Regions from separate parts of the Pseudoalteromonas sp. 10-33 genome, predicted to be linked through region 2. Evidence: predicted binding sites of a transcription regulator. Region 2 holds the regulator's gene; each other region holds the start of a gene.

Region 1 (3,218 bases), 420 kb from region 2:
CGGGTAGGCGCTGTTCTAAGTCTTCGAGTTTTTCTTCTAACCTAATTAAGCTGCTAGTTATGTAGTCTAGCGCATCAAAAATACGTTCATCTCGTTGGTTATCACTTACCGTTTGAGTGGCTTTTTCTGTACTTGTTGATACCGCTTGAAGTTTACTTTTAATGCCCAAACCCACAAGTAGCTTAGCTTGTTTTAACGCTTTGTTTTTATCGCTAGGCGCAAATAAAGGCTTACCATTAAAAAATAAGGCTACTTTTTCTTCTGAGATCTTTAGTTTTGCCGCCAGGTTTGTACACGCTGTTTTTGTGTCAACGTTATCAGCGAGTCCAGCAAACATAACGCGAAAATTATCGGTCATTTAAATATCCCTAAAGCTTTATAATTTAATGAGTATATACCTAAAGTATAAAAAAGTTCGAGGACCAATTAATAGTTATTTGTATAACCATAAATTAGCAGTGTTAAACAAAATAAGAAGCTATAAAAAACGGCCCTTAAAAGGACCGTTTTTTTATTGCTTTGGTCTTAAAGACCTGAAGCTGCGCGAAGTGCTTCTGCTTTATCTGTGCGTTCCCACGGGAATTCGTCACGGCCAAAATGGCCGTAAGCTGCAGTAGGAAGGTAGATAGGGCGCTCTAAATCAAGCATTTGAATTAAGCCGTATGGGCGTAAGTCAAAATGTTCACGAATTAGTTCGATTAAACGTGCTTCTTCTAATTTCCCAGTTCCAAACGTTTCAACACTGATTGAAGTAGGCTCTGCAACACCAATAGCGTAAGACACTTGTAATTCACACTTATCAGCAAGGCCAGCAGCTACTACGTTTTTAGCCACGTAACGTGCAGCGTATGCAGCTGAGCGGTCAACTTTTGATGGATCTTTACCAGAGAAAGCACCACCACCATGACGGGCCATGCCGCCGTAGGTATCTACGATGATTTTACGACCAGTTAAACCACAGTCACCCATTGGGCCACCAATTACAAAGCGACCTGTTGGGTTAATGAAGAATTTAGTTGCGCTTGTGATTAGTTCAGCAGGAAGTACTGGCTTGATGATTGTTTCCATCACTGCTTCAACTAAGTCATTTTGTGAGATATCTTCGTTGTGCTGAGTTGACAGAACAACTGCGTCAATACCAACTGGCTTGCCATTTTCGTATGCAAAAGTAACTTGAGATTTTGCATCTGGACGTAACCAGTTAAGCTCGCCGCTTTTACGCACTTGCGCTTGGCGTTGAACTAAACGGTGAGAATACGTTATTGGTGCAGGCATTAATACTTCGGTTTCGTTACATGCATAACCAAACATTAAACCTTGGTCACCAGCGCCTTGTTCTTCTGGGCTAGTGCGGTCAACACCTTGGTTAATATCAGGAGACTGTTTACCAATTGTGTTTAAAATTGCACACGAGTCTGCATCAAAACCCATGTCTGAATGCGTGTAGCCAATTTCACGTACTGTTTTACGTGTAATCTCTTCTATATCAACCCATGCGCTAGTCGTGATTTCACCACCAACCATAACCATACCAGTTTTCACGTATGTTTCGCACGCAACGCGGGCATGAGAGTCTTGCTCTAGGATAGCATCAAGAACCGCATCAGAGATTTGGTCGGCGATTTTATCCGGATGACCTTCAGAAACAGATTCAGAAGTAAATAAATGTTTTGCCATTGTATTTCTGCTCACAAATATTGCGCTTCACAAACGTCGGTATTAGCGCTAAAAAATTAAGGGGCGTATTTTATCTAAAACAAAACACCTTGCATAGTGTTTTTACGCCTAGACGTCTAAATAAAATTAGTTATGACATTATGGTCTTAAAAAATATTCATAATACCTCATTTTTATAGGGTTTTTAATTGCACACAGCCCCCACAATAAGTAAGAATGGTCGTTATAACAGTGCTCATATAATTTGAGTACATAAACGAACACATAAATACCCGCGCAAATACATATATAAGGTAGGAGAATTCATGCCATCTCGCAAAGAACTTGCAAATGCTATTCGCGTCTTGTCAATGGACGCAGTACAAAAGGCCAAATCTGGTCACCCTGGAGCCCCTATGGGCATGGCTGATATCGCAGAAGTATTATGGCGCGATTATCTAAAACATAATCCATCAAATCCAGAGTGGGCAGACCGAGATCGATTTATTCTTTCAAACGGCCACGGTTCAATGCTTATCTATTCTTTATTGCACTTAAGTGGTTATGATTTACCGCTGGACGAAATTAAAAACTTCCGTCAAATGCACTCTAAAACACCAGGTCACCCAGAATATGGTTATGCGCCAGGTATCGAGACTACTACGGGCCCATTAGGTCAAGGGATCACAAACGCGGTAGGTATGGCAATTGCTGAAAAAGCGCTTGCGGCACAATTTAACCGTGAAGGGCACGACATTGTCGATCACCATACCTACGCATTTATGGGCGACGGTTGTTTAATGGAAGGTATTTCGCACGAAGCCTGTTCACTTGCCGGCACATTAGGCCTAGGTAAGCTAGTTGCCTTTTGGGACGACAACGGTATTTCTATTGATGGTGAAGTTGAAGGTTGGTTTAGCGATGACACACCAGCACGTTTTAAAGCATATGGCTGGCACGTAATTAGTGATGTTGATGGCCACGACGGCGATGCGGTAAGTGCTGCAATAGCAGAAGCAAAAAGCGTTACTGATAAACCAACGCTAATTTGTTGTAAAACAATTATTGGTTACGGTTCACCTAATAAATCAGGTAGCCACGATTGTCACGGTGCACCACTTGGCGATGACGAAATTAAAGCGTCTCGTGAGTTTTTAGGTTGGACAGGCGATGCCTTTGAAATTCCTGAAGACATTTACGCACAGTGGGATGGAAAGGCTAAAGGTCAAGAGCTTGAATCAAGCTGGGACGAAAAGTTTGCAGCCTATGCAAAAGCACACCCAGAGCTTGCCGCTGAATACAAACGCCGTACAAATTCAGATTTACCTGCGGATTGGGCTGAAAAGTCTCAAGCGTACATTGAAGAGTTACAAGCAAACCCGGCGAATCCAGCGTCACGTAAAGCGTCACAAAATGCATTAAATGCATTTGGCCCATTATTACCAGAATTTATGGGTGGCTCTGCCGATTTAGCAGGTTCAAACTTAACAATTTGGGATGGCTCTAAAGGCCTAACTGCTGACGATGCAAGCGGAAACTACGTTTACTATGGTGTACGTGAG
Region 2 (3,218 bases):
ATTTACTAAAGTTATTGAAAAACCTCTTAAAATTAATCGAACTAGCATATAACAGGATAGACCTGATATTGCTTGGAATTTAAAAATAATAAGGGTATCGTAGCCTAAACTTCACCTCTCACTTTTACTTTAATTGCAGGATACAATCGCGTTATGTCAGACTTTCGTGAACAAGCACTACACTATCATTCGCACCCCGTTCCAGGAAAAATTAGCATTGAGCTAACCAAGCCTGCTGAAACGGTTAAAGATCTCGCATTAGCATATAGCCCAGGAGTTGCAGAACCAGTACGCGAAATAGCTGCTGACCCTGCAAACGCTTATAAATATACCGGCAAAGGGAATATGGTTGCGGTTATCACTAATGGTACTGCAATTTTAGGCCTGGGCAATTTAGGCCCACTTGCTTCAAAACCTGTAATGGAAGGTAAGGCGTTACTGTTTAAGCGATTTGCTGGCCTTGATTCTATTGATATTGAAGTTAAACATCGCACCACGGAAGATTTTATTAATACAGTGGCTAATATTGCCGACACATTTGGCGGTATTAACCTCGAAGATATAAAGGCGCCAGAGTGCTTTGAAATAGAAAAAGCGTTGATTGAACGCTGCAGTATTCCTATATTTCATGATGATCAGCACGGTACAGCTATTGTAACCGCTGCGGGTATGTTGAACGCGCTTGAGGTGCAGGGCAAGTCTATCGAAAATGCCACTATTGTGTGTTTGGGGGCGGGTGCTGCTGCGGTTGCTTGTATGGAGCTTTTAATTAAGTGTGGTGCTTTGCGTGAGCACATATACATGCTTGACCGTAAAGGTGTTATTCATACTCGTCGCGATGACTTAAATGAATACAAAAAACTTTTTGCAAACAATACAGATAAGCGCACGTTGCAAGATGTGATTGAAGATGCAGATGTATTTGTTGGTGTATCGGGGCCTAATCTATTAGCCGCCGACGATTTAAAGTTAATGGCAGAAAAACCAGTTGTGTTTGCTTGTTCAAACCCCGATCCTGAAATTGACCCTGCTTTGGCCCACTCAGCTCGAAACGATCTAATTATGGCAACGGGTCGCTCAGATTACCCTAACCAAGTTAATAATGTGTTGTGTTTTCCGTTTATATTTCGTGGTGCTCTTGATGTACGCGCTAGTGCAATTAATGATGAAATGAAAATAGCTGCCGTAGAAGCGATTAGAAGTATTGCAAAAGAGCCTGTGCCTGCTGAAGTACTGACGGCTGCGGGTGTTGATAAGCTGGAGTTTGGCGATAAGTATATTATTCCAAAACCAATGGATCCTCGTTTACTACCACGCATTGCAAAAGCGGTTGCAATGGCTGCGGTAGAGTCAGGTGTTGCACAAATTGATTTACCTGAAAACTACATGGAATAACTGTTAGGTTGTAACTTTAGACACAAAAAAACCTCAATTAATTGAGGTTTTTTTGTGTCTAAAACTACGTTTAGTCTTCGTTTAACACAGGCACTTCTAGCCCCATTTCTTGCATTATTTTTTTCACTTCTTCAGGGACTTTTTCGGCGTTATCCTTACGTAAGTCATCATCGTTAGGCAAAGGTTGGCCGGTAAATGCATGTAAAAACGCTTCACAAAGTAGTTCACTGTTTGTTGCATGACGTAGGTTATTAATTTGACGACGCGTGCGCTCGTCCGTTAATACCTTTAATACATTTAGTGGGATCGAAACGGTAATTTTTTTTACTTGTTCTGATTTTTTCCCGTGTTCTGCGTATGGGTGAATATACTCACCATTCCATTTAGCCATAAGATGTATCGTCGCCTCAGATTAATAATTGCTCACATGCGCTACAATGCATATGAATATGCGTGAAATTCTATCGATTTAAAAAAGATAGTCAAATACTAGTTATTTAGCCATCTAGAGCTTTAAATGTTTTGACATCTTTAATGAGATAAACTACTCTTTTAGACGTCTAAACATCCAAATTGAGCAGGTGACGAATATGAGCGAAAAAAATAAAGCAACCATTGCAGTGAGAAGTGGTGTTGAAGCCGACAAGCATCATGGCGCAGTTGTCGCACCTATTTATTTATCGACAACATATTCGTTTGCCGACTTTGATACAAAACGCCAATATGATTACGGACGAAGTGGTAACCCCAATCGTGATATTTTAGCTGAAACGTTAGCCGAACTAGAGGGCGGAGCACGGGGCATTATTACTGCTACGGGCATGTCTGCCGTTCATTTGGCTACGCAAATTTTGAATCATGATGATACGTTGGTGATCCCTCATGATTGTTACGGCGGCAGCTATCGTTTATTTACTTCACTGCAAAAGCGCGGTTTGCTTAAGCTGGAAGTTTTAGATTTAACTCAAGCACAAAGCTTGGACAAAATTTTAGCAATTAAACCCAAGCTAATTTGGATAGAAACACCCAGTAACCCATTACTACGCTTAACTGATATTAAAGCAATAACCGATATTGCTAAGCAGTGCGGTGCTTTAGTTGCTGCTGATAACACATTTTTATCACCGGCATTACAAAACCCCATTAAGTTTGGTGTTGATATAGTGGTGCACTCGACCACCAAATACATCAACGGCCATTCAGATGTAGTAGGCGGTGCGGTGATTGCAGCTTCACAAGCGCTGGGCGATGAATTGGCATGGTGGGCAAATAATATAGGTATTACAGGTGCGCCATTTGATAGTTATTTAACATTGCGTGGCTTGCGAACACTCAATGTGCGTTTAAAGCAGCATCAAGAAAACGCATTATCGATTGCTAACTATTTAGATAAGTCTGAATTTGTTCGTCAAGTGTATTACCCAGGCCTTGAATCGCACCCACAGCATGAATTAGCTAAAGCTCAGCAACTGGGCTTTGGTGGCATGGTGAGTTTTGATATTAAAGGCGACATAAACGATGCTGCGGCGTTTTTAACAAGCTTACGTGATTTTAGCTTGGCAGAGTCTTTGGGCGGAGTTGAGAGCTTAATATGCCATCCTGCAACGATGACACACGCTGGAATGGAACCTAAAGCACGGCTTGAAGCAGGGGTTGGCGACACGCTTATTCGAGTTTCAGTCGGTATAGAAGATATAAACGACTTATTAGCTGATTTAGAACGCGTGTTTCAGCTTGTAAAGCCTGGGCAAAATAAAAACATTGGCCTTGTTGGTAAAGGGGCTGGCTCGCCTGAAGGCAATGTGAAATTAAGTGCAGCCCGC
Region 3 (3,218 bases), on a different contig from region 2:
TTCGTTAGGTAAACCGGCATTTGGATGTACTGAGGTAAATGTTTCGCATACGCGCGAAAGCTCTTCTACGTATTGGCGAAGTAAGTCTGGCCCTAGGGCGCAGTTAAGGCCAATTGAAATAGGCTTAATATGGCGAATAGAGTTGTAAAAGGCTTCGGTTGTTTGCCCTGAAAGCGTACGCCCTGAGGCATCGGTAATTGTGCCCGAGATCATTACAGGTAATGTGCGCCCTGCTTGCTCAAACGCTTCTTCTACTGCGAATGAGGCGGCTTTTGCATTGAGGGTGTCGAATATGGTTTCGATAAGTATTAAATCGGCGCCGCCTTCCATTAAAGCAAGAGTAGACTCAACATAGGCATTAACCAGCTTATCAAACGTTACGTTGCGGTAACCTGGGTCGTTTACATCTGGCGAAATAGAACAGGTTTTAGATGTTGGCCCTAAAACACCTGCCACATAGCGAGGTTTTTCAGGGTTTTTAGCGGTGAACTTGTCACATATTGAGCGTGCGAGTTTTGCCGACTCTAAGTTTACCTCACGGCTTATGCTTGCCATGTCGTAATCTTCCATCGAAATGGTGGTTGAATTAAAAGTGTTAGTTTCGATAATATCTGCACCGGCAGCTAAAAAGCTGCGGTGTATTTCTGTTATTAACTCTGGCTTAGTGAGGCTTAATAAATCGTTATTACCTTTTATGAGCACGTGCCAGTCTTTAAAGCGCTCGCCTCGGTAGTCTTCTTCTTCGAGTTTATGAGTTTGGATCATGGTGCCCATAGCGCCGTCTAAAATTAAAATACGCTCTTTGAGCGCTTCACTTAGTTGGGCCTGTTTGTTGGCGGCTTTATTATTCGGCATAGTTGTTAGTCCTCACATCTTGGCTAACTAAATTAATATCATACGGTGTGGTTTGATACACGTAGTAATTTAACCAGTTCGAAAAAAGTAAAAAAGCATGGCTTTGCCATGTTTTTGAAGGTTGTTTGCTTGCATCATTATCAGGAAAGTAATTTTCAGGTTTTGGCGCATCTGGGCTTTTTTGTAAATCGCGCTCGTACTCCCCTTTTAGGGTGTCGGCATCGTATTCCGGGTGGCCGGTTATAAACACTTGGCTACCCGATTTATTTTTAAGTAAGTAAGCACCTACTCGCTCAGAGCCTGCTAATACAACAAGATCATCACATGCGTTTATTTTGTTTATATCAATGTGCCCATACCGTGAGTGTGGTACTAAAAAGGTATCGTCAAAACCGCGAGTTAATGCCCCGTGTTTAAAATGGCATTGGTGGGTGAATACGCCACACAGCTTGTTGGGTTTTAAGTCGCGCTTTAAGTTGTAGCTGTGGAATAACGCGGCATGGGCCGCCCAACACGAAAACAACGTAGAGGTAACGTGTTGCTCTGCCCAATCAATAATGACTTTTAGCTCTTCCCAGTAGGCAACATCTTCATACTCTAAATGTGCTAGTGGTGCACCTGTAACAATAAGCGCATCGTAGTTGTTGTTTTTTACCTCTGAAAAATAGCGATAAAACGTATCGAGGTGTTCTTCTGAATTATTACTGCTGCGGTGGGTGTCTAGGCGCAGCAGCTCTACGTTTACTTGCAAAGGAGAATTGGCAAGCAAACGAATAAACTGTACTTCGGTTTCTACTTTATTAGGCATTAAATTTAATATAGCCAAACGCATTGGGCGGATTTCTTGCGTTTTTGCACGGCTTTTTGGCATTACAAATACGTTTTCTTGGCGTAAACGTGCAATGGCCGGAAGCTCATCCTTTACAGTGATTGGCATATTTTTAACTCCTACTCATAAAAACTCGTGCTAATTATGAACTGAAAGCAAAAAATATCAACCTCTAGATGTATAGATGTCTAAATGAAATTTATTCATTATTACTTAAGTCTGTAGCAAGCAATGAGTTAACCCCCTAAAAATAGGCTTAACTCACTGCATTTAACATACTTACTTTTTAAACTACTCGTTGTTACCTACTAATACTAAATTTTGTTGAGGAGGAATTAAATACTCAGCGCCGTTTTTAGTAATCACAGCCATTTCTTCAACTGAAATGGTTTTAAACTCGGTGTTATTCAAAGGCCAACTAAAAAAACCATCAAAGGCAAACACCATTCCTTCTTTTAGTTTACGATGTGCTGCAGGCCTTACTTGCGCACTGCGAGAACCCCCTAAATTTGGGCCAGTGTCGTGCGCAACATATCCTACTGGGTGACCGGTGCTCCATGGCACAGGCTCTGAGTTGTATTTATTCATTAATACGGTTTGAGCTTGATCCACGTCTATGCCTTTTACGCCGGGTTTCATGGCATTAAATGCGGCAAAACCACTGTCTCTGGCGTTAATCCAATATTGCTGAATGTTGGCCGGTGCAGAGGTTTCCCCTTCTTTAAGTACATAAGCAAAACGCTGAATATCACTTACCCAGCGATTGTAGAGCTTTACACCAAAATCAATTTGAATTACGTCACCCGGCATAATCACTTTATTTGTAGAATGCGAATGTCCGCGGTCGGGGCCTGAGTTTACATTAGGATTTTGGTCGGCAGCCCACGCGTCAGTTACGCCTCGTGCTTTCATTTTAGCTTTTAAAAATTTGGCTACATCGGCATCGGTGGTTTTACCTGGAACAATGGTTTTATAAGCCTCTAGTTGCCACGTTGCTGAAAGCATTGCAGCCTCTTTCATTATTTCAACCTCCGCAGGTAATTTAATTGAAAGCCATTGATAAACGACTTCTTCAGAAGATACGAGTTTTGCTGTGTGCTTTGCGCCTAATAAGCTCGCTAGTTGCTTGTATTGTGAGTGCGATAAGCCATCAGCCTGCGCGTTAAGGTCAGAGACATTTATTGCAATGCGCTCAAAAGGCTGCTTTTTTATAAACTCAGCGGCGTATTTTAACGCAGACACACTGCGTGGCACTGAGATCACTTTTTCATGTATATTTAGCTCGTCGAGTGCTTTTGCTTCGCTTGAAGGTGAGTAAGCAACTGAATGAAACGTCCCTTTATTGAAGTAAAATAAGTACGCCGCTGGAGATCCTGCGTTTTCACAGCCAATATGGTCGGCCAATGGGTCGTTATTATTTTCTCTACAAACAATAAGCCAAGCGTCTACATTAGCCGCTTTTAAAGCGTTTGGCAGGAGCTGGTTTATTCTTTGTTTTCTTATTTCGGGCCAAGGTGAGTTTGCTGTATTTGCT
Region 4 (3,218 bases), 380 kb from region 2:
GGCCTAATTGTTGATATTGCCAATGATGGCTTTGAGGCGTTAGACGCGCTAAAACAAAAAACTTACGATGGGGTGTTGATGGATTGCCAAATGCCTCGAATGGATGGCTATACGGCAGCCATAGAAATAAAAAAACAAGCTAAGTTTAAAAACTTACCCATTATTGCGATGACTGCTAATACTAGAGAAACCGATTTATTAAAGGCGCAAGACTGCGGTATGAATGGCTATATTTCAAAACCCATTAAAGTTGAAAGTATGTTTGAGGTAATAGCAAAGTGGGTGTGTATTTAATTTTTGTTTTAAAGTTGTTTTTTAAATAAGTTGGTGAGATAAAAAAGGCAAGCCTGTAGCTTGCCAAGAAGGGTGTAAATTAGTTTAACTATTAAGCAATTTGTTTTTCAGCTAGGTTGAGTTCCATTGTTGCTTTTAATAAACGGTATAAGTTTATTGATGCGTCAATTTCTTCTTTTCGGTTTGTTAAGCTTTCAATGTTTAAACCTAGTGGCACGTCTAAGTGTGCACAGCTTTTTAAAATTGAATCGAGATTTTCGCGGCAAATACGCACCGATTCACTCAAGGTGTTGTCGGCGTCAAGCATGCGCCATTTAGTCGCCTCTGGTACTGAAATACCTAGCCACTGCATGAACTCTAGGGTTTTTTCACCGCCACATGGTGTAAACGTGAGTATAATACGTTTTGGTGCAACGCCTTGTGCCTTGCAGGTACGCGCGTAACTTGTTATTAAATCAATAGTGGCTTGTGCGTTATAAACTGCTTGCGATATAAAAAACTGACAACCTTGCGTTGTTTTTTCTATTAAGCGTTCGTGTTCATTACGTTTACTTGCATGTCGCTCTGCAATGGTTACGCCTCCTAAAAAGAAGTCATCACTTTGCTCTGCTAATGTTTTATAAGCGTCGGGTAGGCTTAGTTTTATATCACCTACTGACGATGGGCTACCTACTAAAACAACGTTTTTTAAATCAAATTCATTTTTAGTTTCATTTAGCCAATCTTTAAATTCTGCTACACCGCGCTGAGCTACACTTTTATATGTAATCACATCTAGGCGTGATAAATCTTTTAACAACTTACTGTATTCACGCGGATCAACAGTTTGCTTAAATGGAAACGGACGAGCCTGATTAGTGCGGCTACTCTCATCTTGAATATCGTAAATAACAACACCGTCGTACTCAATTTCGTGTAAGCGGCCCAGTAGTTTTTCTGCAATGGTTTTTAATTGCGCTTTATCAGTGCCTATTTTAGGGGGCGTTGTACCAATAAGATAAACACCTTGATTGGTGTCCTCAATTTTCTCTTGCAGTGATAAAGCCATAATCCTCATTCCAGCTCAATGGTTGATGGAATTAATATAGCAGCCATTTAGACGTCTAGATAGATTTTTTAAGTGAAAGTTTTTCAAGCAACGTGAGGATTATTCATACAAAGATGTTCCTAAATTAAGTGCATGACACAGTTGTTTACATAATAAAGTCGCTGAGGGCTCTTATATTTATTGGCTTTGGGGCATAATTAGCAGTGAAATTGTAAATATTTTGACAACAACTTTGCTCAATTTACTAAAGGACAATTATGAAATTTAAATTATTAGCAACAAGCCTTGCGGTATCACTCGCTTTAACTGGCTGTGCAATGCAAAAAAATGAAACAACGCAAGCAGCAAAACAAGAACAAATAAAAAAAGCTGATGACCGTGTTTTTTCACAAGATTACCTAATTGAAGAGCTTGATAATGGCCTTCGAGTCATGGTTGTTAAAACGGATTACCCAGATGTAGTTTCGCTGCAAATACCGGTTTCTGTTGGATCTCGCAACGAAGTTGAGGCAGGCAAGACCGGCTTTGCTCACTTTTTTGAGCATATGGTATTTAAAGGCTCTAAAAAATTTCCGCAAGACGAATACACCGCCATATTCAAAAATGCAGGGGTTGATAACCGCGCATACACCACCAACGATTACACTAACTACCATTTAAACTTTTCAAAGCAGCACCTTGATAAAGTACTTGAGATTGAAGCTGATATTTTCCAAAACTTAACCTACACCGAAGAGCAATTTAGAACCGAAGCATTGACGGTAAAAGGTGAGTACTTAAAAAATAACGCTAGCCCGATTCGCAAGTTATTAAGTGCTGTGCGTGCAGAGGCTTTTGAAAAGCATACTTACAAACACACCACAATGGGCTTTTTTGAAGACATAGAAGCCATGCCAGACCAAATGGCTTACGGTAAAGAGTTTTTTGATAAGTTTTATAAGCCAGAATATGTATCGCTAGTTATTGTGGGTGATGTTGACCCTAAAGCTACTATGGCAATGGTTAAAAAGCACTGGGGTGGTTGGGAAAAAGGCGATTACGTTGCCGATATTAAAGCTGAGCCAAAACAGCAAGCACCTAAATATTTACATGAGCAAAATAAAGCCTTACCAGGGCATTGGTTAATGGTATCGTACAAAGGTGCGCCGTGGGAGCCTGCTAAAAAAGACAGAGCTGCGCTTGATTTAATCTCACAGCTTTATTTTTCAAATAACTCAGATTTATACCAAGAGCTGGTTGTTGATAAACAAATTGCTAGCCAAATGTTTACCTATAATCCAGAAACCAAAGATCCGGGCCTACTGCATGTATTTGTAAAAGTAGAAAACGAAGAAGATTTAGCTAAAGCACGCGATGCAATTAATCGCACTTACGCAAAAGCACGAACAGAACTGGTCGATGCACAAAAATTAAGTGACTTAAAATCTAATCTTAAATATAGCTTTATTAATGGTTTAGATTCGTCGCAAGCAATAGCATCAACGCTTGCGAGTTACATGCATTTTGAGCGCGACCCTGAGGTTATTAACCAGCTTTATAAATCAGCCGACAACATCACCGCTGAGGATATTAAAGCGGTTGCCAATAAATACTTTGTAGATAACGCCCGCACTACAGTGACAATGTCGGCACTTGAGAAAGCACCGGGGTTTGAGCAAGAGGCGAGTTTAAGCGAGGTGGTTGCAAAGCTTGAGCAAGCGCCAGAGGCACCGTCATTTAAAGTGCTTGATAAAACTAATAGCTCGGTGCTGATTGATGTAAACTTTTTATTCAATACAGGTGCAGCTGCTGATCCGAAGGGTAAAAAAGGTGTAGCCGCGCTTACCGCCGCTATGCTTGCTCGAGGTGGTTCGCAAAGTACCAGCTACAAAGAAAT

What was found. The regulator MetJ, encoded in region 2, represses methionine synthesis genes. The targets are predictions, from matches to a motif close to TAGACGTCTAGACGTCTA.
Region 1: a site for MetJ is predicted at 1,779-1,796, ahead of metK (methionine adenosyltransferase). Genes of this name have one in related genera too.
Region 3: a site for MetJ is predicted at 1,858-1,875, ahead of metA (homoserine O-acetyltransferase MetA). Genes of this name have one in related genera too.
Region 4: a site for MetJ is predicted at 1,383-1,400, ahead of ATS76_RS02060 (methylenetetrahydrofolate reductase). Genes of this name have one in related genera too.

What each region holds. Positions count from the first base shown of each region.
Region 1 covers NZ_LOFI01000001.1:478,583-481,800, forward strand. The annotation lists gene ATS76_RS02190 (hypothetical protein) at 1-358, opposite strand, end outside; gene metK (methionine adenosyltransferase) at 526-1,677, opposite strand; gene tkt (transketolase) at 1,983-3,218, shown strand, end outside.
Region 2 covers NZ_LOFI01000001.1:63,485-66,702, forward strand. The annotation lists gene ATS76_RS00270 (malic enzyme-like NAD(P)-binding protein) at 154-1,395, shown strand; gene metJ (met regulon transcriptional regulator MetJ) at 1,466-1,786, opposite strand; gene metB (cystathionine gamma-synthase) at 1,986-3,218, shown strand, end outside.
Region 3 covers NZ_LOFI01000023.1:41,713-44,930, reverse strand. The annotation lists gene ATS76_RS11115 (homocysteine S-methyltransferase family protein) at 1-855, opposite strand, end outside; gene metA (homoserine O-acetyltransferase MetA) at 845-1,792, opposite strand; gene ATS76_RS11105 (M24 family metallopeptidase) at 1,976-3,218, opposite strand, start outside.
Region 4 covers NZ_LOFI01000001.1:446,303-449,520, forward strand. The annotation lists gene ATS76_RS02055 (response regulator) at 1-294, shown strand, start outside; gene ATS76_RS02060 (methylenetetrahydrofolate reductase) at 386-1,342, opposite strand; gene ATS76_RS02065 (M16 family metallopeptidase) at 1,600-3,218, shown strand, end outside.